4 regions of the Edaphobacter sp. FHG110511_03 genome follow, and region 4 is predicted to be linked to each of the others. Evidence: riboswitches for the same ligand, from Rfam matches in the RefSeq annotation. Region 4 holds a riboswitch; each other region holds the start of a gene.
The links. A riboswitch is a leader RNA that binds a small molecule or an ion and turns the genes downstream of it on or off. The one in region 4 is predicted to bind cobalamin.

Region 1: linked by a shared signal. The riboswitch ahead of AC5S26_RS20075 (ribonucleoside-diphosphate reductase subunit alpha) and the one ahead of cobG (precorrin-3B synthase) in region 4 are both predicted to bind cobalamin.
Region 2: linked by a shared signal. The riboswitch ahead of AC5S26_RS00220 (ABC transporter substrate-binding protein) and the one ahead of cobG (precorrin-3B synthase) in region 4 are both predicted to bind cobalamin.
Region 3: linked by a shared signal. The riboswitch ahead of AC5S26_RS19445 (TonB-dependent receptor) and the one ahead of cobG (precorrin-3B synthase) in region 4 are both predicted to bind cobalamin.

Annotation. Positions count from the first base shown of each region.
Region 1 is NZ_JBZYWL010000005.1:79,257-86,682, reverse strand. It holds gene lepB (signal peptidase I) at 66-581, shown strand; gene AC5S26_RS20105 (VWA domain-containing protein) at 591-1,535, opposite strand; gene tpiA (triose-phosphate isomerase) at 1,592-2,356, opposite strand; gene AC5S26_RS20095 (phosphoglycerate kinase) at 2,469-3,698, opposite strand; gene AC5S26_RS20090 (hypothetical protein) at 3,765-4,277, opposite strand; gene AC5S26_RS20085 (RidA family protein) at 4,325-4,699, opposite strand; gene AC5S26_RS20080 (formylglycine-generating enzyme family protein) at 4,798-5,754, shown strand; cobalamin riboswitch at 5,821-6,014, shown strand; gene AC5S26_RS20075 (ribonucleoside-diphosphate reductase subunit alpha) at 6,116-7,426, shown strand, end outside.
Region 2 is NZ_JBZYWL010000001.1:56,471-63,896, forward strand. It holds gene AC5S26_RS00205 (histidine phosphatase family protein) at 1-129, opposite strand, end outside; gene AC5S26_RS00210 (CbtB domain-containing protein) at 188-406, shown strand; gene AC5S26_RS00215 (CbtA family protein) at 440-1,159, shown strand; cobalamin riboswitch at 1,196-1,386, shown strand; gene AC5S26_RS00220 (ABC transporter substrate-binding protein) at 1,409-2,374, shown strand; gene AC5S26_RS00225 (ABC transporter ATP-binding protein) at 2,371-3,138, shown strand; gene AC5S26_RS00230 (FecCD family ABC transporter permease) at 3,135-4,142, shown strand; gene AC5S26_RS00235 (cobaltochelatase subunit CobN) at 4,145-7,426, shown strand, end outside.
Region 3 is NZ_JBZYWL010000004.1:619,562-626,987, forward strand. It holds gene AC5S26_RS19440 (uracil-DNA glycosylase) at 1-618, shown strand, start outside; cobalamin riboswitch at 711-913, shown strand; gene AC5S26_RS19445 (TonB-dependent receptor) at 950-3,406, shown strand; gene AC5S26_RS19450 (class I SAM-dependent methyltransferase) at 3,483-4,283, opposite strand; gene AC5S26_RS19455 (hypothetical protein) at 4,592-5,050, opposite strand; gene AC5S26_RS19460 (Gfo/Idh/MocA family protein) at 5,355-6,902, shown strand; gene cysC (adenylyl-sulfate kinase) at 7,059-7,426, opposite strand, start outside.
Region 4 is NZ_JBZYWL010000016.1:6,631-14,056, forward strand. It holds partial or broken gene AC5S26_RS28575 (purine-nucleoside phosphorylase) at 1-1,014, opposite strand, end outside; gene AC5S26_RS28580 (hypothetical protein) at 1,049-1,456, shown strand; gene AC5S26_RS28585 (hypothetical protein) at 1,797-1,967, shown strand; gene AC5S26_RS28590 (TonB-dependent receptor domain-containing protein) at 3,218-3,604, opposite strand; cobalamin riboswitch at 3,780-3,977, shown strand; gene cobG (precorrin-3B synthase) at 4,113-5,393, shown strand; gene AC5S26_RS28600 (precorrin-8X methylmutase) at 5,390-6,013, shown strand; gene AC5S26_RS28605 (precorrin-2 C(20)-methyltransferase) at 6,010-7,426, shown strand, end outside.

The DNA of each region.
Region 1 (7,426 bases), on a different contig from region 4:
AGCAGACGAGCCAAGCTTCGGCCAGCGGTGGTCACGAACCACCGACCGGGGCGGACCCGTCGAAGATGCGAAAGAGCGGGATCAGTTCGTGGATGCGAGACCTGGTGATCTCGGTGTCCGTGTCGGCGTTCATCATTATCTTTCTGTATCAGCCGGTCCGGGTTGAAGGCACGAGCATGTTGCCTGTGCTCGAGGACCAGGACAGGCTCTTCGTCAACAAGATGGCCTACCGGGTGGGAGAGATCCATCGCGGTGACGTAGTGGTCTTCCTCTATCCCCACGACCATCAGAAGAGCTACATCAAGCGCGTGATTGCGCTTCCCGGAGACGATCTGAAGATCGATCACGGACACGTTTACGTGAATGGAAGAGCGCTCTCGGAGAAGTATGTTCCTCCGCGCTTTGAAGACGTTCGCTCTCTGCCGGAGTCGATCATTCCCGACAACGAATACTTCGTGATGGGAGACCATCGGTCCATCTCAAGCGACAGCCGTGACTTTGGCCCGGTGGAGCGCGACCTGATCTATGGGAAGGCCGCGTTTGTGTACTGGCCGATGGAGCAGGCGGGAGTGGTGCACTAAGCTTCGCGGTCAGCGTGCGACGTAACCGGTTCGCGACCGTACTGTAAGCCCGGAGCGAGTGCTCTGTATGACGACCTTACGGTAGCTTCCGTCGCGAACGCGGTTGGTGGACTGGTAAGCGATCTCATAGAGCGAGCGCAGATCGTCGGATATCTCCGCGAAGGCTTGGTCGAGGCTGACAGCATGTACATCGAACGATCGGCCGCCGGTGCGCCCTGAGAGATGATCGAGCGCGCGCATGCCATAGCGGTTGCGCGCATTCATCCTGCCATGTTCCAGTTCGGTGTAACGCACGGAGTAGATGAGTGTGTTTGCGGTCTGTGCTGCTTCGATGGCATCGATCAGGTCGCGCTCACTGGAGTTATCCTCGCCATCGCTAAAGATGAGGATGATTTTGCGGCGACGCCATCCCACAGCAGAGAGCTTTTCGGTCACCGAATAAAAGACCGCGTCATAGAGAGCGGTGCCCATGTCGCGCTTTTCCTGGGGCCCGATCTCCGGAAAGTCCATCTTTCCTTTGTCGAAGCGATGGATGTTGTCAACGATCGTCGGAGCCGAAGCGGAAAAGTCGCTGATCAGTCGAAGATGGTTGCCAAAGCATACTGCGAAGGCCTGATCCTGGGGTTGGAGAATCTTTCTCAGGAAGGATTCGACATCTCTCTCGTGCTGGCGGATGAACTTCTGCTGGCTCCCGCTGGCGTCGATGATGAGGCCGATGCTGAGAGGCAACTGCTCGGCTGGCGTGAAGAAGCGGATAGTCTGGGGTACACCGTCTTCAACAACCGAGAAATCGTTTCGTGTGAGACCGGAGACGACATTACCGGCGCTGTCGTGAACGCTTACGGTGTTGTCGATCAAGTGAGTCTCCACTTCGATCGTAGGTACGCTTTGCGACCGCAGCAAGACGGGAGCAAACAGCAACGTGGTTGCGAACAGACGCACCAAAAGTGTCATCGTTTTACGGAATACGACGGGAGACTGAAAAAAGTTCTGGCGACTGGACGAAGCTGTCAGTTCGTCTCAGTCGCGTTTTGGATGATCTGTGCGAAGGAGACGGGATCGAGGCTGGCTCCTCCGACGAGCGCGCCGTCGATGTCTTCAAGGCAGCAGAGAGAGCGGGCGTTATCGGGTTTGACGGAGCCTCCGTAAAGGATGCGGGTGGCGTTGGCGACGTCGGAGCCAGCGATGGAGGCGATCTTTGCGCGAATGATCTTATGGGCGTCTCCGGCGATCTCGGGTGTGGCGGTGCGACCGGTGCCGATAGCCCAGACGGGCTCATAGGCGATCACGAGCGGGCCAAGCTCCGTTTTGTCGATGCCTTCGAGGGCGACCGAGATCTGGAGATTGAGGACGTCGGCGGTGAGGTTCTGCTCGCGCTCGTTGAGGTGTTCGCCTACGCAGACGATAGGTGTCAGTGAGTGAGCGAGGGCGGATTTGAGCTTGAGGTTGACGGTGGTATCGGTCTCGTTGAAGTATTGGCGGCGTTCGGAGTGGCCAATGAGGACGTGCGTGGCACCGATCGCCATGAGCATGGTGGGCGAGGTCTCGCCGGTGTAGGCGCCTTCTTCGAGCCAGTGCATGGTCTGGGAGCCGACGAAGACGGACTTGCCGCGTGCGGCGTCGGCGAGTGCGGGCAGGGAGGTCATCGCCGGGCAGAGAACGATCTCCGCGGCTTCGTTGTTCTTGACGAGAGGGAAGAAGCTGGTGAGGAAGGCCGTGGATTCGGCGGGGGTCTTGTACATCTTCCAGTTGGCGGCGATGAGAGGTTTTCGCATGTCGGGGATCAGTATTCCATTTTTCAGTTGAGAAGGCCAAAGAGACTGCTTATCCCGAGCAATCGGAACTACGCAGAACTTGGCTCGAATCGCAAATTTCGAAATGGCCGAATTATTTTTTATCGGTCAAGGCAGCTACACCGGGCAGAGTCTTGCCTTCGAGAAATTCGAGCGAGGCTCCTCCACCGGTGGAGATGTGGCTGATCTTGTCGGCTACCCCGGACTTCTGAACGGCGGCTACGGAGTCGCCCCCACCGACGATACTGGTGGCGTCGCGATTGGCGGCGACGGCCTTGGCGATGGCGTTGGTGCCCTTGGCGAAGGCGGGCATCTCGAAGACTCCCATGGGGCCGTTCCAGACGATGGTGATGGCGTCGGCAATCTCCTTCTTGAAGAGTTCGATGGAGGCGGGGCCGATGTCGAGACCCATCCAGTCGGCAGGGAAGGGACCGTTGGCGGCGAAGATCTGCGTCTTGGCGTCGGCGGCGAACTTGTCCGCAAGGACGTGATCGATGGGAAGCAGGAGATCGACGCCCTTCTTCTTTGCCTTGTCGAGCGCGGCCTTGGCGACATCAATCTTGTCGGTCTCGACGAGCGACTTGCCGGTGGTCTGGCCCTTGGCATTGAGGAAGGTGTAGGCCATGCCTCCGCCGATGATCAGCGACGTGACGCGATCGAGGAGACTGTCGATGACATCAATTTTGTCGGAGACTTTTGCGCCACCGATGATCGCTACGAAGGGCTTGATGGGGTCGCTGACGGCCTTGCTGAGATAGGTCAGCTCTTTTTCCATGAGCAGACCCGCAGCCGAGACAGGAACGTGGTGTGTGATGCCCTCAGTGGAGGCATGGGCGCGGTGCGCGCTGCCGAAGGCGTCGTTGATGTAGACGTCGCAGAGCGAGGCCAGCTGTTTCGCAAAGGCAGGGTCGTTCTTCTCCTCTTCGGCATGAAAGCGCAGATTCTCGAGCAGGAGGGGCTGGCCGGGTTCGAGATTCCCCACCATCTCGGTGGCGATCTCACCAATGCACTCGGGCGAAAAAGCGACATTCTCATCTTCACCAAGAACGTGATCGAGCAGCTCGCGCAGGCGATCGACGACGGGACGAAGGCTCATGGTTAGGACAGGCTTGCCCTTGGGACGACCGAGGTGAGAGCAGAGGATGACGCGGGCTTTGCGACGGAGGGCGTACTCGATGGTCGGGATGGTTTCGCGGATGCGAGTGTCGTCCGTGATGCGCGGTGCGTTGTCAGAGCCGTCGACCGAGAGAGGAACATTGAAGTCGACGCGAATAAGGACGCGTTTGTTGGTGAGATCCAGATCGCGGATTGACAGCTTCGACATTTGATTTCCTTTTCGGTAGATAGGTTGAGCGCAGGTACGAGTGCACCACGCCCCTTCGCTATTTCATCATATCGGTTCTATGTGATCTTCAGCGGGAGAGGACGGCTTGTAGGGGATGTAGTGCCGTGCGAGGAAGGCGAGGGGAATTCCCACACAGAGGATGAGTGCTGCAATCCCATTGATTAAGGGAGCAAGCGGAGGAAGTGGGCGAAGGCCGATGTGGGACAGGGGGAGGACAACGTAGTTCATGACGATGTAAACGGCGATGCCATAAAGGGTTCCATAGAACCATGGATGACGCGAAAGTGGAAGTCTGCGGCTGAGGAGAAGGTAGATGGCCGAGACGGTTGTAGCAATGAAGAAGTGAAGAAGAAGCCCAAGCAGGGCGGAGCGCGTGCCCAGGGAGAAGGCTGTGCGGCCGATCAGTCCGAAGGCGATGCCCTGCAGGATGCGCGTTGGTGAAACGCCACGAAGACCGAAGAAAAGGATGGCATCCGCAATATCAAGCGTGCCTACAAGAAGTCCGGCTCCGGCAATGATCCGGAGAAGACCTGGGCGCGTGACCGTGGCGGCTGTCATGACGTTCCCGATTGTAACGATGCGGGGTCGCGTTGCGAGAAGAATGTCTATTCGGGAATGAACGCGTCGGCTTCGATCTCGATGCGCCAGCGCGGGTCCAGGAGCTCTTTGACGACGACCATGGTGGCTGCAGGGCGGATGAGAGAGAAAAACTTGCCATGGACACGGCCTACGATCTCCCAGTCCTCAGTGCGGGTGAGGAACATGCGGGTGCGGTAGACGTGCTTGAAGGAGGCGCCTGCATTCTTGAGTGCGGCGGCGATGAGGGTGAGGCACTGATCGGTCTGCTCGGCGACGTCGAGATCGTCGGCCCCGACGGGCCCGGTTCCGGAGACATGAACCTGATTGCCGATGCGAACGGCGCGAGAGAAGCCGATGATGGGTTCGTAGGGGCTGGTGCCCGGGATGTTGGTACGGGTCATGGAAGGATTGTAATGGTGCCGAGCAGCGTACCTTGCAGGGTGGCTCGGGATCGTGGCATTTCATGCGAGGCTTGAAGTTGTGTAGCATTGCCTTGACGATGGATGAAGAGAAGAAAAGCTGCTGCACGCCTTCTGCAGACCGCGCAGAAAAGCTCACAAACGAGTCTGCGATTCTGGCCAATCCATTGCAGGAAAGCTCCAGCGCCGGCATGATTGTGCTGCCCGGTGGACGTTTCAAGATGGGCACGGATTATGCCCTCGGCTTTTCTGCGGATGGGGAAGGCCCGGTCCGCTTCGTGGTCCTGCCACCCTTTTCGATCGACATCACGCCCGTTACCAACGCGCAGTACGCAGAGTTCATCCAGGCCACGGGATATATCACCGAGGCGGAGCGATACGACTGGTCCTTCGTCTTCTGGGCACATATTCCCAAAGAGCGTTTCAAGCAGCTTGTCGCAGACACTGTCGCCCAGGCGCAGTGGTGGTGCAAGGTATACAAAGCGAAGTGGGATGCTCCGGAGGGCCCAGGCAGTCATCTTCGCGGCCGTGAGGATCATCCTGTGGTTCATGTCTCCTACTCGGACGCAGAGGCTTATGCCGCGTGGGCGGGCAAACAGCTGCCTACGGAAGCAGAGTGGGAATACGCTGCTCGCGGCGGGTTGGAGCAGAGGCTGTTTCCGTGGGGAGACGAACTTGAACCCGAAGGCAAACACCTTTGCAACGTATGGCAGGGAGAGTTTCCTTCGCAGGATACGGCGGAAGATGGATATGCGGGATCGTGCCCGGTCAGGGCGTTTCCTCCAAACGGATATGGTCTTTACTCCATGGTCGGAAATGTGTGGGAGTGGACCCAGGACTGGTTTGGGGTTAACCATCCAAAGCATGAGACGACTAACCCGAGAGGCCCGGTGCGTGGCACGGAAAAGGTCACCAAGGGAGGCAGCTTTCTTTGCCATGCGAGCTACTGCAATCGCTATCGCGTGGCCGCCAGAACCAGGAATACGCCGGACAGCTCGACCAGCAACATGGGCTTTCGCTGCGTGCGGCGCGGCTAGAGTTTCTTCCTCATTTCCACATGATGGCCCCAATATATAGACGTTGACCCGCCGTATAGCCCTTGTTATAGTGAGTGAACTTCACGGTGTTCTGGCCCTCGTGGTCAGGACTGAAAAGGGAATCCGGTGCGAATCCGGAACTGCCCCGCAGCGGTAAGCAGGAACGAACGCTTCGATATGGCACTGGCTGAAAAGCTGGGAAGCCGAAGCAAGTAGGGAGCCTGCAGAGTCCGAAGACCTGCCGGAAGCGCGTGCCGAAAGGCACGAATTTCACACGCCTTCGAGGGGAAGGTGCGGTGGCCGCGTCCGGTTTGTGCAGACGTCCTCCGCTTCCTCCGCTCTGGGCAAGAGGAGACTCCCCATGGCGGCACAAGCGACGCTGACAGAACTGGACCCGAACTTTCCCTCGGCCGAATCGATTCCACAGATGCAGGTGCGCAAACGAAGTGGCGCGCTTGAGCCAGTGGATGTGAACAAGATTGTGCGAGCCGTGCAGCGATGCTGCCAGGGGCTGGCACATGTGGACGCGATTCGCGTTGCGAGCAAAACGATTGGCGGGTTGTTTGACGGGGCCTCGACTCGTGAGCTGGACTCGATCTCGATCCAGACAGCGGCGGCGTTGATTGCAGAGGAGCCGGAATACTCCCGGCTGGCAGCGCGTCTGTTGCTGGCGACCATTGAGAAGGAGGTTGCGGGGCAGAATATCTATTCGTTCTCGCAGTCGATAGAAGTTGGCCATCGCGAAGGAGTGGTTTCGAAGGATGCGGCGGAGTTTGTCGCAGGCAATGCGCGCAAGCTGAACAGCGCGATTGACGATCGCTTCTCCGATCGATTCGAGTACTTCGGACTTCGCACGGTCTACGATCGCTATCTTCTGCGCCATCCCATCACGCGGCAGGTGATTGAGACGCCTCAGTACTTCTTTATGAGGGTGTCGGCGGGCCTGTCGACGCGGGTGGGAGAGGCAGTGGATTTTTATCGTCTGCTGGCCTCGCACGATTATCTGCCGAGCTCGCCGACCTTGTTCAACAGCGGAACGAAACATTCGCAGATGTCGTCGTGCTATCTGCTGGATTCGCCGAAGGACTCGCTGGAGTCGATCTATGACGCCTACAAGCAGATTGCGCTGCTGTCGAAGTTTTCCGGCGGTATCGGGCTGGCCTTTCACCGGGTACGCTCGGAGGGCTCGCTGATTTGGGCGACGAATGGCCTGTCGAATGGGATTGTGCCGTGGCTGCGCACGCTGGATGCCTCGGTGGCAGCTGTAAACCAGGGCGGCAAGCGCAAGGGGGCCTGCTGCGTCTATCTGGAGCCGTGGCATGCCGATGTGGAGTCGTTCCTCGAGATGCGCGACAACACCGGCGATCAGGCACGAAGGACCTACAACCTGAATCTAGCGAACTGGATTCCCGACTTGTTCATGCGGCGCGTGGATGAGGATGGAGTGTGGTCGTTGTTCGACCCCAAAGTCGTACCACAATTTCCGGATTTGTACGGGGAAGACTTCGACCGGGCGTATGAGCAGGCTGAAGAGCAGAAGAAATATGTGAGGCAGGTGAAGGCGCGTGATCTTTATGCGCGCATGATGCGCACGCTGGCCGAGACTGGAAATGGATGGATGGTCTTCAAAGATGCGTGCAATCGGAAGTGCAATCAGACCGGAAGGCCTGAG
Region 2 (7,426 bases), on a different contig from region 4:
TACGGGTGCAAGCTCCCGCAAGGACTGCTCATCTAAAGGTTCATCAAGCGGAAAGATACCGGCCTTTTGTTCCCGCGTAGCTGGGTGGCTTATCAACGTGAGGCGACCATGCAGAGCGTTGGACTTCATAAAGTAGGTGTTATCTTACGAGAGTCGCTTGCGCTACACTGAAAAAAAGGAGCTTCGCATGGCATCGCAAAACACAGGTTCGATCTCGCAGCCAATCTTCGTTCCCACGATTCCGTTGTCTGAGATTCTTCCATGGGCATTCTTCGGCGGGCTCCTGCTCCTATTGGCAATCTACTTTGTGGGAGCCGAACAAGGCGCGACCAGTATCATGCACGGTCGTACAGTTCACGAATTCGTTCACGATGGCCGCCACCTCCTGGGTTTTCCCTGTCACTGAGAGACGGATTCTAACCTAAGGTCGGAATGTCTCTTGGCACGTAGCCTACTCATCCGCGGCATGTTGGTCGGCATCCTTGCCGGCCTGGTTGTATTCGTTTCCGCTCACTGGCTGGGCGAACCTCAAGTGGATCGCGCGATTGCCTTTGAATCCGGCACCGGCCATATACACGATCAAGAAGAGCCAGAGATTTTCAGCCGGCGCGTTCAGAAAACCGTCGGGCTACTCACTGGTACGGTAACATTCGGCGCGGCATTAGGGGGTCTTTTCGGCCTTAGTTTCGCTTTTTCATATGGACGCGTCGGCCCGACCCGTCCGCGCGACCTCGCCGCGTTCCTCGCCTGCATTGGTTTCATAACCGTTGTGTTCGTTCCAAGCCTCAAATATCCTGCTAGCCCGCCGTCAGTCGGCAACCCTGAAACAATTGGCATTAGAACTAGCGCATTCTTCTTAATGATCCTGCTCTCTGTTCTTGCAATGGTCGTATCGATTAAGATCGGACGCTACTCAATACGGCGATTTGGAGGATGGAATGGCGGGGTTTTGGCCGCAATCTTTTTTATCGCAATAGTAACCATCATCGGCTATCTCCTTCCACCGATCAACGAAGTCCCGACAGGATTCCCTGCTGATTTGCTTTGGCAATTTCGTCTGGCGTCATGGGCTCTTCAAGTTCTGCTTTGGGCATCGATCGGACTTCTATTTGGTTGGTTGACGGAGCGCGACAAGCGATGGTCGGGTGCAAAGTTCTAGGGGCGCTTGCTTCATGTCCAGACACTCCACCGTGATACAAATGAATTAACCCGAGGTGCCCAATAGGGCTTAAAAGGGAAGTCCGGGGAAATACCGGCGCGGTCCCGCCACTGTAAACAAAGAGACGCTGCCTGCAATACCACTCGGTCGAACAACCGGGGAAGGAAGGCAGTCGACATGCAAATGTCGCTTTGAGCCAGGAGACCTGCCAGGGGTTCATGTTTGCAACGTTCTGCGGAGAACAGACTCTTGCGCCCCAATATTGACCTCTTCGAGGATAACCCGCGTCAGTCTTGCTCCCTCGTTCGGGCGGCGATCCCGAATGCTCATATTCTTTCGCGGCGCAACTTCACAAGCGGACTCCTCTGTCTAATCTTCGCGCGTTCACTTCTGGCCCAGCAGCGGCCTCGCCGCATTGTTTCCACGGCGCCTAGCATCACCGAGGCACTTTTCGCACTTGATCTCGGGGGGCAGGTCGTCGGCGTTTCACAATATTGTGATTTTCCTCCTGAGGTTGCCAAACTTCCCAAGGTCGGTACCTACGTCAAACCTAACCTTGAAGCGATCGCACGGCTCGCACCCGACTTAGTAGTTCTTCAGACGGCGCCCGTTGATCTGACAGATCGGCTCAAAGCCTTGCGTATTGGGTTTGTTGAAGTTCCGCACGGCACATTGAATGACGTTCTAACGGGGATCCAAATCATCGCAAGATCTGCAGGAGTACCAGACCGGTCTGCTGCTGTAGTCGGCCGAATCAAAAGCTCGCTGCAAAACACCCGAATGAAAGCCCGTACCTCGCCATCCCCCCATGTCATTGTGATCGTTAATCGTAGACAAGGAACGCTGACAGACTTAACAGCAGTGGGCCCCGACAATTACCTCAATGAAATTCTGGAAGTTGCCGGGGGGACCAATGTGCTCGCAAAACCTGGACTCCCACGGTATCCCCACATTTCGATGGAAACGATCATCCGCGAGAACCCGGATGTAATTCTCGATCTCAGCAGCATGCAAGATTCTGAGGCGAAGCGACAAGAAGAGCGTCCAGCCCTTTTGTCGCTCTGGCGGCAGAACCAGACGCTTAAAGCTGTATGCGGTGGCCGTGTGTACTTCGGCACCTCGAACGTTCTTTTGGTTCCAGGCCCACGTGCGCCTCAGGCCGCCGAAATGTTGTTCGATTTCCTTCATGGAAGCGGCGGAGGGCTACAAAGTTGAACCATGTTCTCGCCATTGACGATCTCAGCTTCTCGCACGGCACGCGAGAAGTTCTGAAGCTTGCAACATTCCAAGCAGCTCCAGGAGAGTTTCTTGCTCTGCTTGGTGTCAATGGTGCGGGCAAGAGTACGTTACTCGACATCCTCGCCGGCCTGCGCAAAGCGGATTCCGGCGCAATTGAGGTGGAAGGGCGCGATCAGCGACAGTGGAGACCTCGTGAACTTGCTCAACGTATTAGCCACCTACCGCAGGCCGTAAACGCGAGCCTTCCTTTCACGTCCGAACAACTCGTCGCAATGGGCAGATATCCACATACCGATAGATGGTTCGAATCCGAGGAAGACCACAAACTAATCCAGAGTTCAATGGAACGAACCAACTGCTGGCAACATCGCCATCGTACCTTCAGCACACTCAGTGGCGGAGAGCGCCAGCGCGTACTACTAGCAGCATGCCTTGCTCAAAGTGCGTCCATCCTGCTGTTAGATGAGCCCTCCACATTTCTGGATATTGAACAGCAACTGCACAGTTTCTCACTGCTCCAAGAAGAATCGCAGCGTGGCAAAGTCTGCATTGCCGTCACACACGATCTAAATCTCGCTTTGACGCATTGCACGCGAATACTCGTGCTCGCCGATGGTGTCGTGAAGTATGACTTTCTACCATCGCAGGCCCATGAGGATCAAGACTGGCTAAAGATTTTCTCCCCCCGTCTGAGGATAGACCGCACATCTGCGGATGCGCCCTGGATCTGGTATCAATGAGCGCTCTTCACGAAATGTCGAGTGTCTCCCGTCGGAGCCTAGCTGTAGCGATCTTCACGTTCGCGGCAAGCGTGGTGCTACTTCCATGGATTGGTGCGGGGCCTATCAACCTGGCGAACGTTTTGCATCGCCAGGCGCCCGACTATGACATCTTTATCCAGCTTCGGCTAACCCGGACGCTACTCGCCCTGCTAGCAGGTGGAGCACTTTCCTTGGCTGGCTCGCTCTTTCAAGCGATGTTGCGCGACGCTCTCGCAACACCCTACACCCTTGGCATCACGGGCGGTGCTTCGCTCGGCGCAGTAGCGGTGATTGCAGGGGGATGGCCAACAATCTGGGGACTCCCGGGCACGTGGTTTGGAGCGCTTGCAGGTGCGTTTTCGGTCATCGGTCTAGTAATCGGCAGTTCGCTCCACAGCCGCCGCATTTCGGCGTTTAGCCTCCTGCTCACAGGTATTGCTATCAACAGCGTGAGCGCGGCCTGCATTGTTATCCTCGGTGGTTACGCTGGTATGTCTCGTTCCTTCTCCATTGCCCATTGGCTTATTGGAAGTATCGATTCAACAAGCTATCTATCGTTGGCGGTACTTGCATGCGTTGTCATGTTTTTGGGCGCGATGATCCTTCTCCAAGCCCGGAGTTGGAATCTGCTTGCGGTGGGTGAACTTTGGGCCGCTTCGCGCGGCGTTCGGATCACTACTGTTATGCGAACGGGTTACATCGCCGGTTCCATCCTTGTTGCTGCAACAATTGCGCTCACCGGTCCTATCGGGTTTGTCGGCCTCATCGTCCCGCATCTCGTCAGAACAAAAGTCAGTGCGGACTATCGAATTCTGCTCCCAAGCGCGTTCTTTTTTGGCGGGTCACTCCTCGCAACTTGCGACACACTTGGGCGCGTAGTAATCGCGCCGGCCGAGATTCCCGCGGGCGCCATGTTGGCCCTTATTGGTGGCCCGTATTTGATATGGGTCATACGGCAACGAAAACCTCTGGAGGAGGCCTAATTATGTCAACCTCTTATCGCCAACGCGTCATCCGGGCTGATGGACGGGCATTCAATATCGTTCGACATCGCGCACACCTGACTTACTGCTATACCGGCTGTTGCTGCGGCATCACAGAAAGAGGATATGCCGCTGTTCCCGTCGACGTTTACCAGGAAGAGTGGCTGCGCAGAAAGATCCGTCAGGACGTCCATCTCACGAAAGGCGGGTGCCTCGGTCCGTGTGCGCTCGCCAATGTGGTCAGCCTGGTTTTTGATGGCAAGAGTATCTGGTTTCACTCCGTGAATAGTGAATGGCAAGTACGCCAGATATTCGAATACATCGATTCGATGCTGAAGGCTGATCGATTCGTGCAACCACCTGCGGAACTCAGTGAGTATGTATTCAACTACTACGACTGGGACGTCCGCTTACCGAGCTCTTCTGACGGTCTACTGAATCTCGAGGCTGTTCAACCGAACGGCGCTATCATGCTTCTCTCCCATGCCGACACGGATCTCCTCACTCTTATCAAAGCCTCCGAATCTCTTCCTGAAGGTCTTCAGGTAAGTGGGTTCTCTCTTAATGCGTTGCGCAATGAGGACCAGATGAAGGTCCTGATTAGTGGCGAGATGAGTAAGGCAAAAGTCATTGTTGTTCGTTGCCACGGTCCCCTCAGTTGCATTCCGGGCTTCGATCAACTTAAAGCGACTTGTATCGTGCGCGGCCAGTCACTTGTATTGATAAGTGGAACTGGTGAGAATACCTCGGAGTTCGCCGAAACTATCAATACGCCTGCCGACGTGATGCAAACTGCAGCTGGCTACCTGGATCTTGGCGGAGTAACAAACTTTGCGGAACTATTTCGCTTTCTTTCCGATCGCTTGATGCTCACCGGTTATGGATACGGACCTGCCAGTTCAATGCCAGAGCACGGAATCTATTTGTCCGACACAGATTCAGCAAGCTATGAGGACTGGCGGCGGCAATCTGATCCCTCCAAACCCACTGTTGCCATTTTGTTCTATCGTGCTCATCGCATGAGCGGGAATACAGGGTTCATCGACACCCTATCTCAGATACTTCAGGACAAAGGCGTCAATACTCTGTGCGTATTCACCTCAAGTTTAAAATCCATGGAAGACGGGCGGCCCGGCGTCTTCCGCTTGTTCGAAGGACAAGCTGACGTTCTTATTTCGACCCTTTCGTTCGCTCTTGCCGAGGTCGACACCGGGTCTGTAACAATTCCGGGCAAAGAGCTCGGTGCGCTTGAACAGCTCGGTATTCCTGTCATACAAGCGATCGCTAGCGGTATGCCACGTGGCGCATGGGAGGGCTCCCGTCGCGGTCTTAGTGCGCTCGATACCGCCGTGAACGTTGCTATACCCGAATTCGACGGACGGATCATTACAGTGCCGATGTCGTTTAAGGAGCGGAACGAAAACGTTGACAGTCTTTACGTGGCGCACGAGGAACGAGCACAAAGAGTTGCGGGCATCGCCGTTCGCCTTGCAGCATTGCGTCGAAAGCCTCGTCAAGAAAAGCGCATCGCTTTCGTGCTCACAAACTCTGCGGCAAAAGCTTCACAGATTGGAGGAGCCGTCGGTCTCGATTCACCCGCAAGTCTCTTGACCACGCTTCGCGCAATGCGAGCGAAACGGTATGACATCTCGGCTTTGCCTGAGAGTTCGGATGAATTGATGGAGAACCTTCTCTCTCGGGGAACATACGACAACCTTCACCCCCTTGACCCCGCACAAGCCAAGCGCTTCTCACGCTCAAAATATCATCAAATATTTGCGGGCTTCCCAGAGCGACCAGCACGGAGGATGCAGGATTTTTGGGGACAGCCACAGAAACATGGGCCAAGCATCCGGCCTGAGAAAAAGACCGACAAAAAGCTACTTCCGACCATCGGCGGAAAGATCGTTTCTATTGACCAGGAAGAACCGTGGGCCGATGAAAGTGATTATTTATTCTCTGCGCTGGACTTAGGTAACGCACTCATTGCGCTGCAGCCCCCGCGTGGCTATGGGCTCGATCCGGATGCTATTTATCACACGCCAGACTTGCCTCCAACCCATCATTACACCGCCTTTTACCATTGGCTCGCAACGTCGGAAATTGAAGGCGGGTGGGGCGCTGACGCAATCGTTCACATGGGTAAACACGGCACTCTCGAATGGTTACCGGGCAAAGGTATTGGGCTTTCTGAAGAATGTTACCCCGACCTTCTTTTAGGGGATCTTCCCTTGGTCTACCCATTCATCCTGAACGATCCTGGCGAAGGCAGCCAATCAAAACGTCGCACGCATGCGGTCATCATCGATCACCTAACGCCACCGATGACGACCGCGGAGACGTACGGAGCGCTCGCGGAGTTGAATCAACTCGTCAACGAATACTACTCAGTAGAAAAACTCGATCCAGTAAAACTTCCATATCTTCAACAACAGATTTGGGAACTGGTGCAACGCACAAACCTCAAAACTGACCTGGACATGAAGACAATGCTCACCCGCGAGCGCGGCGACCATACGCATGAATGGGATGACGCTCTGACTCCTGAGGGCGTTCCCACAACGTTAGCTTCGATGACAGGAAATGAAGTAGCCCATCTGATAGAGGATCTTGACGGTTATTTGTGTGAAATTGGTATGGCACAAATTCGAGATGGGTTGCATATTCTTGGGCAGATGCCGCCACTCCCAGAGATGCTGCGATCGCTTACACGTCTGCGTAATGTCGGTGTACCAAGCCTGCAGGAAAGCCTCGCGAACGCCTTTGGCTTTGACTTGTCGAAACTACTCGACCAGACAGGGGAACGCCTTGCCGAAGATCGGCATCTTTTAGGTGCTACTTGCTACACCCATGCTGACGCTCTCGAAGTCTTGGATCGAGCATCCCTCGATCTCTTCACGATGCTCGAGACATTCGGTTTTCGGCCGTCAATCATTGGCGATGTCCAGCGTGCCGTCCTGGGAATAGAGAACGATGATATCGCGGCAGCTTTAAATTTTGCGTGTACTGAACTTGTCCCCAAACTAGAACAAACGGGAGACGAGATCGAACATCTTCTCGATGCCCTTGACGGCAAGTATATTCCCGCCGGGCCAGCCGGAGCGCCGACACGTGGCATGGCTCATGTGCTGCCCACGGGGCGCAATTTTTACGCCATCGACCCTCGCGCTCTGCCTTCTCAAGCCGCATGGCGCGTAGGCCAGCAACTTGCTCGCGAAGCAGTTGAACGTTTCTACGCGGAAGAAGGCAAATATCCGGAGATGATGGGCCTCAGCGTTTGGGGC
Region 3 (7,426 bases), on a different contig from region 4:
GACAATCTTGCGCCTCTGCCTGAGGTGCGCCTCGCAGCCGCCCAGAAGCCCAGCGCACTAGAGGCGATCCGCGAAGATATCGGCGACTGTACGCGGTGCCCGCTGGCCTATGCCGGGCGGCGCAAGATCGTATTCGCCGACGGAGACCCGAACGCTCGCCTGATGTTCGTGGGCGAGGGCCCAGGGGCGGACGAGGACACACAGGGGCTTCCGTTTGTCGGCAAGGCGGGTCAGCTTCTGAACAACATGATCTCCGCGATGGGACTGAAGCGTGAGCAGGTTTATATCGCGAATATCGTGAAGTGCAGGCCGCCGGGCAACCGCGTTCCGGAGCCGGTGGAGGCAAATACCTGCTCGCAATTTCTCCTGAGGCAGATTGATGTGGTGCAGCCCGAGATCATCGTTGCGCTGGGCTCAACTGCGGCGACTTACCTGCTTGGGGTGAAGCAATCGCTGAGCGGGCTGCGCGGCCGTTGGCATGGCTGCCGTGGCGCAAAACTCGTCGTGACCTACCACCCAGCCTTTCTGCTCCGGGATCCGCGCCAGAAGGGCGAGGCCTGGAAGGATCTTCAGATGGTCATGAAAGAGCTAGGATTGAAGGCCCAGGCGAAGGCATGATTTTTTGACTTCATCCTCATCCATACCGCACACTGGAAATACGCTGTAGCTTTCGGCCCGGCACCTCTATGCTCGTGTGGGCCGTTTAACTCCACCTTGTACCGCAACGAAATGCTCGGGAAGCGCGGTGAGAGTCCGCCACTGCCCCGCAACTGTGATTCGCGCACGCTCGCACTTTCGCGAATGTGAATACTGTCTGGCTCACTCCCACTGACAAATCCTCGGGAAGGGAATAGCCGCAACCGGCAGAATGAAACGCGACAGTCAGGAGACCGGTTCCGTTGTCGCACACCAGCCACGTTTCCGACGGGGGAACGAGGAGTTAATCTTCATGCACGCACCCGCGCGTTCGTTTGCGGCTTCACACGTCTTCCGCCTGCTCTCCGTTCTGGCGATTCTTTCCTTCGTCACGCTCTCCTCCCAGGCAGTCATTGTTCGCGGAACCGTTACCGATCCGCTTGGAGCTGCTGTTGCCGGGGCACGGGTTCAGTTGATCCAGGGCAAGAACGTGGCCGGCTCCGGTCTCAGCGCTGCCGATGGCTCGTTCGAGATTCGCAGCACCGGCTCCGGCCGCTTTCTCCTGCTCACCTCTGCGGCTACCTTCACGCCAGGCATCGGGCAGAGCTTCTACGGTGGACGTACCGACGTCGTCAACCGCAACGTGACCCTCGAGATCGCCGCGGTCACCGCGCAGATCACCGTTACCGCCACCGGAATCCCCACGCCCATCCAGCAGGCAAGTTCGGCCATCAACCTCGTCCCGTTTTCCGCGCTGCAAACACGCGTGGGCGTTGTCGACGACCTGCGCCAGTCTCCAGGTGTCACTGCCGTGCAGACGGGGCAGTACGGCGGCGTCGGATCGCTCTTCGTGCGCGGCGGAAACTCCGACGCCAATAAAGTGATGATCGACGGCGTTACCTCGGAGGATATCGGCGGCCGCTTCGACTTCGGCACCGTCTCCTCCACCGCTCTCGATGGCTTCGAGCTGTATCGCGGACCCAACAGCGTTCTCTATGGTTCGGACGCCGGCGCCTCCGTGGTCAACTTCACCACGCCCCGCGGAGCCACCCTGCGTCCTATCCTCAACTACACGGGAGACGCGGGAAACTTTCACACCTGGCGCAACGAGGTCACCGTAGGCGGAGCGCATAGCCGCCTCGATTACTATGGAGCCTTCTCGCGCTTCGACTCCTCGAACGCTCTGCCGTTATATCGGTATCACGCGTCGACCAGTGCGGCCAATATCGGCTACAACATCACTGCCAATACGCCTCTGCGCTTCACCATCCGCAATGCCGTCTCGGCAACAGGTGTTCCCAACGCGCACGATTTCTTTGGAATCTCAGCGGTGGGCAAGCAGGCTGACCAGGACCTGTACTCCGGCGCTACGATCGAGAACCGTTTCCACAACTGGCATAACCTTGTTCGCTATGGCATCGCCCGGAAACGCGAACAGCTGGTCCAGTTCTACCCGGTGGGTGAGTTGCTGACTTACGACCAGTTTGGAGACGTGGCCTACTTCGGCAATGCGGTCACGATTCGCGGAGCCAACGGCTACTCTGCTTCCGGGCGCGCCGCCATCAATTACCCCGGAGCTTACCCAGCGCCTAACGATCTCGCTTCGTTGCGCGATGAGCTTTACTTCCAGTCGGACTACACCTTCTCGCCACACTTCATCGGCCTCTTCGGCTTCCGGTATGAGGACGAGCGCGGCTCCTCCAACAGCTCTTTCAGCTTCGACAAGACGAAGCGGACCAACTTCCAGTACACGCTCCAGTTTCAGGGCGACCTCTTCAATCGGATCTTCTACTCCCTTGGCGGAGCCATCGAACGCAATGATCTGTATGGCACAGCAGGCACGCCCCGCTTCGGTCTCGCCTGGGTGCCGGTACGTCCCGGCAACGGATTTCTTCATGGAACCAAACTCCGCGCCAACGCAGCCACCGGTGTTCAGGAGCCTTCGCTTTCGAACGAGTTCAACTCACTCTACACACAACTGTCAGATGCCGGAGCGGCTGACCTGATTGCTGCTTACAACGTGAAGCCGATCCAGGCGCTCCGTTCGCGTACCTACGACATTGGTATTGACCAGAACATCTTCAATCAGAAGCTCATCCTCAAGGCCGGGTACTTCCACAACCAGTTCAGCCATCAGCTCGACTTCGTCGACTCGGGTACGCTGCGTACCGTCTTCGGAATCGACACCACCAAGGCCCAACTCTTCGGTGCTCTCCTGAACACCCTCGCCTACAGGGCTCAGGGCTTTGAGGGCGAGCTTCAGTTCGCTCCCACCAGCCACATCCTCATGCGCGGCGGCTATACCTACCTCGCTTCGCTCGTCGAGCAGTCGTTCTCTACCGATGCCGCAGCCAATGGTACCTCCGCCCAGAACCCCAACCTTCCCGGCGTGCCGATTGGCTCTTCCTATCCGCTCGTAGGCCAGCGCCCCTTCCGCCGTCCCCCGCAGACCGGCTTCTTCAGCGCACAATACACGGTGATCAAGTTCTCGGCCGCACTGAAGGGAGCCTTTGCCAGCCGTTCGGACGACTCCACCTTCCTTTCCTTCTCTGACACCAATGGAGACAATAGCCTCCTTCTTCCTAACCGCAATTTGGACTTTGGCTATGCAAAACTCGATGCCTATGGGACCTATTCTGCGACGCATCGGGTCTCTGTCTTCGCAGAGCTGGGAAATCTCCTCTCCCAGCAACACATCGGCCCCATCGGCTACCCATCACTTCCATTCACCTTCCGTACCGGCCTGAAGGTGCGGCTAGGCGGCGACTGATCCTTTACTGTTTGTCAAACGGCTCTAGCATCTAAATCTTTCATATACCTATATTTGCCAGATGCCGATCACGGCGCTATGGTCGCTGTCCCCAAGCTGACCACAGGACAGGCGACGCCATCATGAAGGACGGATCATTGAGTTGCAGGAGGTCTCGTTCGAACTCCTGCTCCGTGACGAATCCAATACGAAGGATGTCGTCCCGGAGCTGTTCGTAATTGGCCCGCAGGATGGAGACACCGGCAGATCCGCCTGCCCACGCTGACGTTCTGCCCTCGGCTGCAACGTTGAGGAGCCCAAGACCGCGCAGGAGATGGAAGAGTCTCCGGCCGAATCTGTGATCGACGCCGCTCTGTTTCATCACTTGAAGCATGGCGTCGAAGGTCTTCGAGTGGACCTCGCCCGGGAAGGATGCGGGATCCGGAATAATGGAGATGTCGATCTCCTCGTCGATCAGCCAGCCGCCGCGCTTCAACGATGCAGCCAGACGGGCGAGCACCGCCTCGCGTTGCGGGATGTGGGTGAGAACGAGACGGGCGTGTACCAGATCGTAAGCCGCTTCCGGCAGAGGATCGGTGACTATGTTGTGGCGCAGCACTTCTGTGTTGGGGAGATTCAAAGACTCAAGGAACCGAGGGTCGATGTCAGTGACGACCAGATGTCCAGAAGGGGCGATGCGGGACGCGAGCCATGCGGCAATGGAGCCCCCGCCTCCACCTACCTCGAGACAGCGCCAGCCAAGACCGACGCCAAGTGCTTCAAAATGGCGAATGGTCTCTGCGTCGAAGGCATCGGTCAGGGCTTGAAAGCGCGAGGGCGCTTCTCTGCCGGCGTTGTCGAGAGAGTAGGTTGACTTAGCATGATTTCCAGTCTGCACGTTCCCTCCACCTGTTGTGGGAGATAGTCTGCTCTTGTTTGGAAAGAGGCGGGAGTAAGTCGAGATTATCGTATACGAGATGTACGCATTGTCGTCGATCACCGCGAGCGGCTCGTGATGTGAAGCTGAGATTTTCGGTTATTCGGTTAGCCTTAAAGTGAAGGCTTCTGAAGAATGAGGACGGAAAGTAGGCGGCGACCTTAGCCGGGGTTGGAATGCTCGACGCATCTCTACGGATCGCGGATGTGCAGGTACTTGTGGGAAATTGGCAGCCGGCCGATGGAAGAATCTACGGCCGGCTGTCAGAGTCAGTGAGGCATGTTGAGTGCAAGTTCTGTGTTCGTAGGTACCGGGGTATTTGCGGCCCGGACGGTTTCCTTCTCTGCATGACTCTTAGGAAGCTCGAAACCGCTCGTTGCACCAGGCGACCAAATCTGGTGGAGGAAGTACTTGTTTCCGTAACGGTTAAATACTAACCTGCCTCTTTCGGTCGGCTTCATCGTTGTAGATCCTATTGCCATCAGGATCTGCGATTTGTTCTGTGTGGTCCCGCGAAGAAGCAGAACGTGGTCTGACATCGTCAGAATGTCGTACTTTCCGGCGGGCATGATCTCAGAGCCAGTGCGGAAATCGAACGGAACGTTGACTACGAGGCGGACGGAAGTACCCTGAGCTAAAGCCTTGGAGCCTGGTGCAAACGCACTGAGAGCGAAGGCAAAGGCAAGAGCCGAGGCGCTGAAGATGGACTTACGTGAAAGGAAGTTCATGATCGTTTCTCCTTTGCGACAGTGGCTGCGACTCCATCTGTCTTACTGGTTAATGCGAAGACCAGAAAGATTCGCGCCACGGCCCCGGAAACTTTTCTTGTCCCACACAATCGAAGGAGCGGCCCTGTTGTATTAGCCGGATAGCGGATAAAAGGGGGCGCCTGCAGTCATTTAGGATGAGCAGGTGCAAGTGCCGACGTCTCACTCCTGAAGCACACCCAGTACTTCTATCCCAAGGTGTATCAGCAGGTGGCCCTGAAAGGCAGGCGTCCAAAATGGGCCTCGGTGAGTGTATTCTGTGCGAGTGCCGAAACCAACTGGAAAATTGCCCTCTCTGAAAGCTCCTGAGACCGCCGAACTCTCGCGTGTCGACCGCCGTGAATTTATCAAAACGAGTTCTCTGGCTGCTGGTGCGGTCGCGTTTGGCGTGCCTACACTCTTGCGTGGCCAGAATCTCAACAGCAAGTTGAACATTGCCTGCATCGGAATCGGCGGGAAAGGGCGGAGTGACACGAACGCCTGCGCTGGGGAGAACATCGTCGCGTTGTGCGATGTGGATGCTGGTTCCGAAGCTTACGAGACTCAGACAAAAAAATATCCGAGCGCGAAGTTTTATAAAGATTACCGGCAGATGCTGGATCAGATGGGCAATCAGATCGATGCGGTGACAGTTTCGACGCCGGATCATATGCATGCCATTGTGGCGTCGGCGGCAATGAAGAGGAACAAAGCCGTATTTTGCCAGAAACCTCTGACGCAAACGATCTATGAGGCGCGCTATCTGCGAGAGATGGCCCACAAGAAAAAACTCGTGACACAGATGGGCAATCAGGGGAGCGCCACGGACGGTCTGCGCCGCGCGGTTGAGACGATTCAGGACGGTCTCATTGGACAGGTGCATGAAGTTCACGTCTGGACGAACCGCCCGGTTTGGCCGCAGGCAATGCAGCGTCCGGCCGGAGAAGACCCGGTTCCTTCGACATTGGATTGGGATATCTGGCTTGGGCCGGCACAAATGCGGCCCTATAAGAGCGGCGACAATCCGAAGGCTGGAATTTACGAGCCGTTTAACTGGCGCGGTTGGCAGGACTTCGGCACCGGTGCGCTGGGCGATATGGCCTGCCACACGGTCAATATGCCGTTTCGCGCTTTAGATCTCGACTACCCGACGGAGATTGAAGCGATGCCTTTCGGCCAGATGAATAAGGAATCGTATCCCGTCGGCTCCAAGATTCGTTTTGCCTTTCCTAAACGCAAAGGTCGTATTCCCCTCGAGCATCCGCATCTTTTCCACCATTACAAAAAGATCGAGCACGATGCGATGACGCTGTGGTGGTACGACGGCGGCCAGCCTAACCCAGCAGCCCGTGGCGGTCATGACCTAACCAACAAGCCGCCGATCGAACTAACCGCCGACATAGTCGCGTTGCAGGGCAAGGTTCCCGATAGCGGTTGCCTGTTGATTGGCGACGGGGGCACGGTCTTTTCCCCGGACGATTATGGAACTAATTTCTTTGTGAAGCTGAAGGGCGAAGAAAAATTCGTCAACTACCTCCAGCACCCTGCCATGGCGCAATATCCAGAGAGAATTCCGCGCAACCGTAATGCCGGTAATAGCGTTGTTGCCCACGCACAGGAATGGCTTACCGCGGTCAAGGAAAATAAGCCGGAGATGTGCTACTCGCGTTTTGACATCGCCGCACGTCTCACGGAGATCATGCTGCTGGGCTGTGTGTCGTTGCGTGTCGGCCAGAAGATCGAATGGGACGGACCGAAGATGGTTGCGAAAAATTGCCCTCAGGCGGCGCCGTTTATACGGCGGCAAGACCGTTCCGGCTGGGCTCTTTCCTGATGTCTATCCTCGGTGAAGCCGAATGGGCGTTAGCCAGTCGCATCGAATTAGAAATTTGGTAGCGAATTGGTAGCATTGAGCGGCGAGTGGGCTGATTCAGCCCACTCGTAAGTTTTTTTGCCGTCAAAAAATCGATTCGTGAATGCGAAGAAATGGTCAAGAGCGGCCACTCCATGTCCGGAAGTTTAGGATCTGGAAGAGATCCTGTTCTGCGTCGCCACTGTATCTTAGACTGCGGTCATCCCAATAGACCGTTGCAACTGGCTTCGGGCCGAAGTTCCGATAGTCCAGGTTGGAGTTGATCTCGTCGAAGGGAATGGCGGCCCGGTCCAGAAAAGAAGCGATGGCATGATTCGCCCGTGTGGTGTGGATGATGATCTTCCAGCCCAGTGCACGGAGTTTATGAAGGGCTTCGATGACATCGCGCCGAGGCGCGCCCAGAACGTCTTCGCCCTGCCAGCCATTGTAATCGGCGATGACGCCGTCGAAGTCTACCGCGATCGTCTTGCGCCGTTCGCTGGACT
Region 4 (7,426 bases):
AGCTGAAGAGACTTTCATACGCCGTCTGGCCCTTGTGCTGACGATCGAATCAGACCCCGCACGCAGAACAGCGATTCGCTTTGGGTCCACCCGCCCTGCGGCAGCGGCGCGTGTTAACGCCTCGTACGTGGCGTTATCTTCTTCCTGTGATGTGCAATAGGCACCCTTGCCACTCGTCAGTTGCTTTGTCCACGTCCGCGCACGCTCACCAATCAGATTGCCAGCCCACCATGTATCGCCCGAAAGCGTGTCACATTGAAGTACTGTGGGCGGCCTGTTTGCGGGCGCATAAGTATACTGCGCTCGTGTGGCTTGTGCCTCTGGGCTGTCCGCTAGGGCAACATGTTGCGATAACGAAACTCCTGCATTCACAAGATCGGCATTGATCTCGAACAATTCCGTGTGATTTAGTACGGTGTTGGGGAGAGCGTCCGGAGTCTCCGCGCCAACAGCAACAAAACCGCTTGGCCACCCTGCTGGCTTTTCGCGGGAGTCAAGCTCCCACTGAGAGCCAAACTCCACCAGATATTTGGCCCAGGCCACCGAGCCGAGCGTGCCTTGCATCGGATCAATTCCAGCGATTCCCGCTATCAGAAAATAAGTGTGACGCAGATCGAACTGATTCGAAAAAGACAACGCCATAAGGGATGCAGCCGCATTGGCATGTCCCATGTCCGTTGTCATCACGCAAACTCCTTTGCGATTGCAATGGACATCACGATAATCAGGAGCCAGACCCGGCACGCTGATCGTGTCCCATGGCCCCAGGCGGTCAAGCCAGGTCTTGGCTTCAAGATCGAACATGGTAACGATCATGACTTTAACTTCGCGGCCTCCGCCTACAGAATACGGAGACGATTGTGTCTGCCCCAAAGCTTGAGCAAACCCACCAAACACTGACGTTGCGAGAGCGCCAAAAACGAAGACCGAACTTAGTTTTCTTTTCTTGGTACTTATTGCGGCGGTCCAATGACTGAAATACGATGTTGCTTTCGTGCGTATGGCAATGTTCATCTAACGCCCTTCTTATGTAATGAGTGAAAGTGCTTTGGCAAATACAGAGAATCGTCGTTTGTTGTTAAGTACGCGTGTAAGCCACTTCTATTGGCCGCATATTCCCTGCAAAACAGGCGTCGTTGCGGCTGGACATTACAACACGCGGACTGGCTTTTTTATTCCATTCTCGCCAGGAGGACTTGAGCCTTTTGAAGATTTAGGATCGATCTTGTTCTATCAAGCCTTCCATCACATGATGAAAGAGCGAATCCATGTACTTCTTATCGAGAGTCCCGCTGCCGATGAGCAAGCGATAGTAAATCGCTCCATAAATCGCATCGATAGTAGCCGCAATGTCAATGGTGGACCGGAATTATCCAGCCTTTATCCCCGGCAAGAAAATCTGCCTATCGAGTTTTCTACGAGGCTCAATCCATCTCTTGCGGAATGCGAGCTCTAGTTGGCCATGCCAGCGCCCGATGGAAGCGATCTACGAAGGGTGACGCGGAAAAAGAAGCCCCAGACAGGCCACCTGAGGCTTTGCGAGTAATTTTGCCTAATCTATTAACACGCGATGCGCGTGTAAATTCCTCAATGGGTTTCCATTCGCTATCCCTCTTCCAACGAATCGTGTCAAAAAGAGGCCCGGAGGGCGACACCGTACAGAATGCAAGGCAGCGTGATTGGAATACGAGATACGCTTTCATCTGGAATGGGCCCAACCCCACACTAGCCCCATCGACGCCTCGCAAGTAAGACACTAGACTGTCCAGAAAATGGCTCATGAAATAGGAGAACTTATGAAATTCATTTCGATAGATGGTGAAATGCTGATCAACCCGCAATTCGTCGTTGCAATCCTTCCCAGCGGGAATGGTGGATCTACTCTTACGATGGTGGACGGGAAGGTTTATCAGGACTCGCAACGAACTCCTGAGCAGGTGGAATCTAACATCCGTCAAAATTCCTAAATGTGGTGTATACGGGTGATACGGGTTAAGCCTCAAAATCGCGCGTGTAGTCGATTCCGATAACAAGGGCCTTACGCATGTATGACCTCGACGGCTAAAGACCGGCTATAAAACTGGCGACGCGGTCCCAAGTCTATATCCTCGTCGATACACCCGGAAGAACCGTTCTGTCGTCGGTATAGACCCAGATGGCATATATAGGCTTCTTCTCTTCTTTCGCACAGTCAATTTCCCCCTTCTGGCCGCTTGAATTCAATGAGTTCTTACTCACCAGAACGATGACACCTTGGGAAGGCAGGCTGCGTGCGGACTTTGTCTTTCCAATCGCTTGTATAGGCGTCTTTGACTGATATCGACGTATTCAAAAAGGAACCTTGGCATTGAGCGCGTGGCCTCTAAGAAAGTCCCGTTGGCAATCGTCACTAGCGCTGCTAAGTTCTTAATCCACTTCGAGACATCGGTATCTGGTCTGTCATTTGGTTTTGATCCTGTCGGTAGTGAACTTGTGTCGTCAGCCTCACCTTTTTCGTCAGCCATATCCTCCTTCGGTGCCAGCCAGTTTAGCGCCTTTGTTTTGTCCCCTTAAATTCGTCTTTCCGGCCACTGGGATGTCAAACACCTTGTGGTCAAGAAAAGTTGATAGTCCGCGTTTCCAAACAGGCAAATTCCTTCGTGCCGAGTGGAATAAATTCGAATGAAAACGTGGACTGTGTGTCTTATAAGTTGTTGAAAAGATAATGGCCAGAGACGGGTCGACGTGCCATTACATAAATCCTGTACAGGCGAACACTAGGCACCAATGCAATCTATCCATCAGTTCTCAGGGGTCAAAAGAAGGAAAGACGAGATCCCCTGGTGCTACCTCCCTCATGGACTCATAGAACCGGATTGCGCCTGTCGCCCCGGAAGCGTTTAGGAGACCAGAGATACTCGCCCTGAAACTCTTGCCGGCGCGTCTGGTTCTGATTGACCCACCAGTAGTGCATTCGGGCGACGGCTCCTTCCAAGCCTTGCCGTATCTGAAATCTTATCGCACCGCCCGCAAACGCGAGCGTGTGCTATCGACCCCGGGCACGATCATCCTGTGAAGGAGATGAAAGCGCTGTGAAGTTTAACCACATATCCGTATCCCGCGAACGCCCATTTTGTTCATCTTTTCTGAAGCTCGCTTTGAAAATAAAAATATGGGCAGCATGAAACGTTGTAGCCCTCGCACTGCTCAGAGAATGGCACCGGAGAGTATGCCCCTTTTAATGGAGTCTAATTCCGCCGGAGACGATCCTGGGTGCCCCAAGAGTCAGCAGAGGAGTCCTTCCCGCTTCGACTCTCTCGCTCGCCACATTCTGGACGGAGCCCCATACTCTAAGCCACGACAGGAAACGATGCTCGGTATAGAGGTCCACTTGAGCGAACCCTACCAGACGATACTGGTTTGAGGAGTCATCAAACTGCTGCCCGCTCGTTCGAAGATAAACCCCGAAGACTCCCCACCTCTCTTGCTCCATTCGAGCCTCTAGAGATCCCGAGTTCCTCGGAACTTGCGCCGTCCACTTCCCCACTAACGTGGGATCGGCTTGAAACTTCGTCACCGTCGAATCCGCATACTGATACCCCGCCTTCACCACTAAAAACTCCAACGGGCGTATCTCCGTCCCGAAAACCTTGCGCTTTAGCGACCTTCAAGTACTGCATTTGCGATATCTTCCCCTTGTCGAATACGGATCGACGATGGAAGGCAGATTCTGGAGCTTGCGGAATAGCGGCTTCCGCTTTTCGGGCATGAAGTAGAGCCTGACGAAACGAGTCTGGTAGATTAGTTATAGATTCTGGGGTGCCCGCAAGGGCATAACAGGGAAGCCGGTGTGAATCCGGCATGGTCCCGCCACTGTGTTCAGGAGACGGACTCTTCGTAAGCCACTCGATCATACCGAGGAAGGCGAAGACTCCGGAGCGTTAAGAATAAGCGCTCAACCTGTCAATCAGGAGACCTACCTCAGATTTAGTCTTGATTCTTCTCCGCGTGGAAACGGGAAGCAATCGCTCAAAGATCTTTGAGCTTTGTGCCTCTTTTCCCGCTATTGGTGAGGTGCACTTGTTCAGATCGATGTCGCTCTCCTCCTCTATCGCTCGGAGAGCAGGCGCTCCATGAGAGTTGGGGAACACTTCTGTCCAGGCGTCCTTCATTCAGTCGAGGCAAAAGACGGTCTGCTCATTCGAATCAGGGTGCCTGGGGGGTTGATCGAAGCAAATCAACTCAGGACAATCGCCGATCTGTCCAGTGGCTTTGCCGACGCCACCATTGAAATCACCTCGCGGGCAAACCTTCAGTTGCGCGGAATTCGGACCGAAGACCTCGGCCAAATCGTTGACAGCATTTCTTCTACCGGGCTACTCCCCTCCCAGCAGCATGATCGCGTCCGCAATATCATCACCAGTCCCATCGCCGGGATCGACCCCGGGGAACTCATTGATCCGCGACCGCTCATCCGTCAGTTCGATCAGCGTTTGCAGGCCGACGCAGCCTTTGTAAACCTCCACCCTAAGTTCAGCTTCGCGATTCACGGCGGCCCCAAACGGTTCAGCCGCGATATCGACGATGTCTCTCTCGCGGCTGAACCGTTTGGTGCTACACCCTATTTTCGCTTTTCCCTCGGTGGAGTCTCTTCGCGCTTCGTGGTGAAGCCAGGTGACGCCGTCGACTGCATGTTGGCAACAACAAGGATGTGCATCGTACTGGCGAAGGAGTCCAGCCTGCCCGTTCGTGTGAAAGCGGTCATGGCGATCTCCGGAGCGATGGAACGTGTCCTGGATGCCCTCTCGCACATGTTGCAGCCGTCGCCTCTTTCGCTGCCCGCTACCACAGTCAACGAACCCTTTATGGGCATCTATACCACGACTCGAGGCCGAGTGAACATCATCCCATCCGTCCCACTCGGTCGGCTCAACCCGGAACAGGCACGCTATCTCGCCGACGCGTCGAACGAGTGGGCAGGTGATCTTCGACTTGCTCCGTGGCGCGGTGTTGTCCTCGGTTCTATACCGAAGAGCGCGGCAGGCAATATCATTGCCCAGCTTCGCGCCATAGGATTGCCCTGTGAGCAAGCAGACGGATTTCAAGGAATTGCAGCTTGCGCCGGAATCACTGGGTGCGATGCGTCGTTGGCCGATGTGCGGGACGACGCAGCTTCGCTCGCGCGGCGCCTTTTAGGCCATGCTGTGCCTCCTGGATGGACGGTGAACCTATCCGGATGCGACAAGCAATGCGCACGTCGGCACGGCGCGACCGCCGAACTTGTCGCCGGCCCATTGGGCTACACCCTCAATGTCAAGGGACGTCGTGTGGCGTCCGACTGTTCACGTGAATTCGCGCTCGATGCAGTCGTAGCACTGCACGAAAATTTGCTGTCCGAGGTTGCTGCCCGATGAACTACGTCAAAGATGGCGCGGCCATTTATCACGAGTCTTTTTCCATCATAAGAAGAGAGGTCGATCTATCTGCTTTTCAGACCGATCTCGCTCGCGTCGTCGTCCGCATGATCCATGCGTGCGGCATGACGGACCTGCCACAGGATGTCCAGGCGTCGCCGGATGCCGCCTCGGCGGGCGTCAATGCGCTGCTCGCGGGTGCGCCACTGCTTTGCGATGCGACGATGGTGGCGAATGGAATTACGCGTTCCCGGCTCCCACGGAATAACGAGGTCATCTGCGCGTTGAGCGATGCGCGAACTACTGAACTTGCTGAGAACCTACACACCACCCGAAGTGCCGCCGCTGTCGAATTATGGCGAGAGAAACTCCCCGGCTCCGTCGTTGTCATCGGCAACGCTCCCACTGCGCTCTTCCATCTACTCGACATACTCGACGATGGAGCGCCGCGGCCAGCACTGATCGTTGGCATACCTGTCGGATTCGTAGGCGCGGCCGAATCCAAAGCAGCACTTGCCGCCAATCCGTTTGGAATTCCTTTCCTCACCGTGCGAGGACGGCGCGGCGGCAGCGCCATTGCGGCGGCAGCCGTCAATGCGCTCGCGAGTGAGAAGGAATGAGCACAGACGCACGAAGCGGACGTCTCTTCGGAGTCGGTGTCGGTCCTGGCGATCCGGAACTGATTACGGTCAAAGCGCAGCGTGTGCTCAGGCAGGCGCAGGTTATTGCCTATCCGTGTGCCAGACATGGACAGAGCAACGCTCGTTCGATCGTTTGCTCGGAGCTGATTCATGGCCAGATCGAACTACCGATGATGTACCCAGTTACGACAGAGCAGACTGACCATCCCGGAGGATATGAGGTGCTGCTGTCGCAGTTCTATGATGAGATGGCCGAACAGATCGCGGACCACCTTGCAAACGGACGAGATGTGGCCATTCTGTGCGAGGGCGACCCGTTCTTTTACGGGTCGTATATGTACCTTCATGACCGTCTCGCTCATCGCTTTTCCACTCAGGTAATTCCTGGAGTTGCCTCGATTATGGGCGCAGCTGCACAGCTTGGAACGCCGCTCGTCCGCAGGGATGCCGCGTTCACGGTGCTACCCGGAACTCTCTCGGAAGACGTATTGATCGCAAAGCTAAGCCAGCAGAGTGCCTTTGCCATCATGAAGCTCGGCCGGAACTTCGCCAAGGTAAAGCGGGCCATCGATACCGCCGGTCTCGCTGACAAAGCACTCTTCATCGAACGAGCGACGATGGCTGCCGAACGCATCATCCCGCTCCGCGAGGTCGATCCGCTCCATGTCCCCTACTTCTCGCTCATCTTGATTCCCGAAGCAAGTCAGGTCCAGCGGGACGAAACCATTCGGAGTGCCGGTTGGATCTCCGTCGTTGGCCTAGGCCCGGGTGCTGTTAGCTGGATCACGCCCGAAACTCAGCAGGCTCTGACGGAGGCGACAGACCTGGTCGGTTATCACACCTATCTCGATCGAGTCCCTGTGAGATCCGGTCAGCGCCGCTTCGGCTCCGACAACAAGGTTGAGGCGGACCGCGCACGGCACGCTCTTTCGCTTGCTGAAACAGGCCGTCGCGTTTGCGTCGTTTCCTCGGGTGATCCGGGCATCTTTGCCATGGCTTCCGCTGTTCTGGAATGCGTTGACCAGGGACCGCCAATCTGGCGCTCGCTTGATATTCGCATCCTTCCCGGATTGTCGGCGATGCAGGCAGCAGCATCGAGAGTGGGAGCTCCTCTAGGGCACGACTTCTGTGTCATCTCGCTCTCCGACCGACTCAAACCCTGGGAGATCGTGGTGAAGAGACTGGAAGCAGCAGGTGCCGCCGACTTCGCGATCGCAATCTACAACCCGATCTCATCGCAACGACTATGGCAACTCGCCGAGGCGCGCACGATCATCGCCAAACACCGAGGCCCTGAGACACCTGTTGTCCTTGCACGCAGCGTCGGCAGGTCAGACGAACGAATCACTATCACCGATCTTGAACACTTCGATCCTTCGCTCGCCGATATGC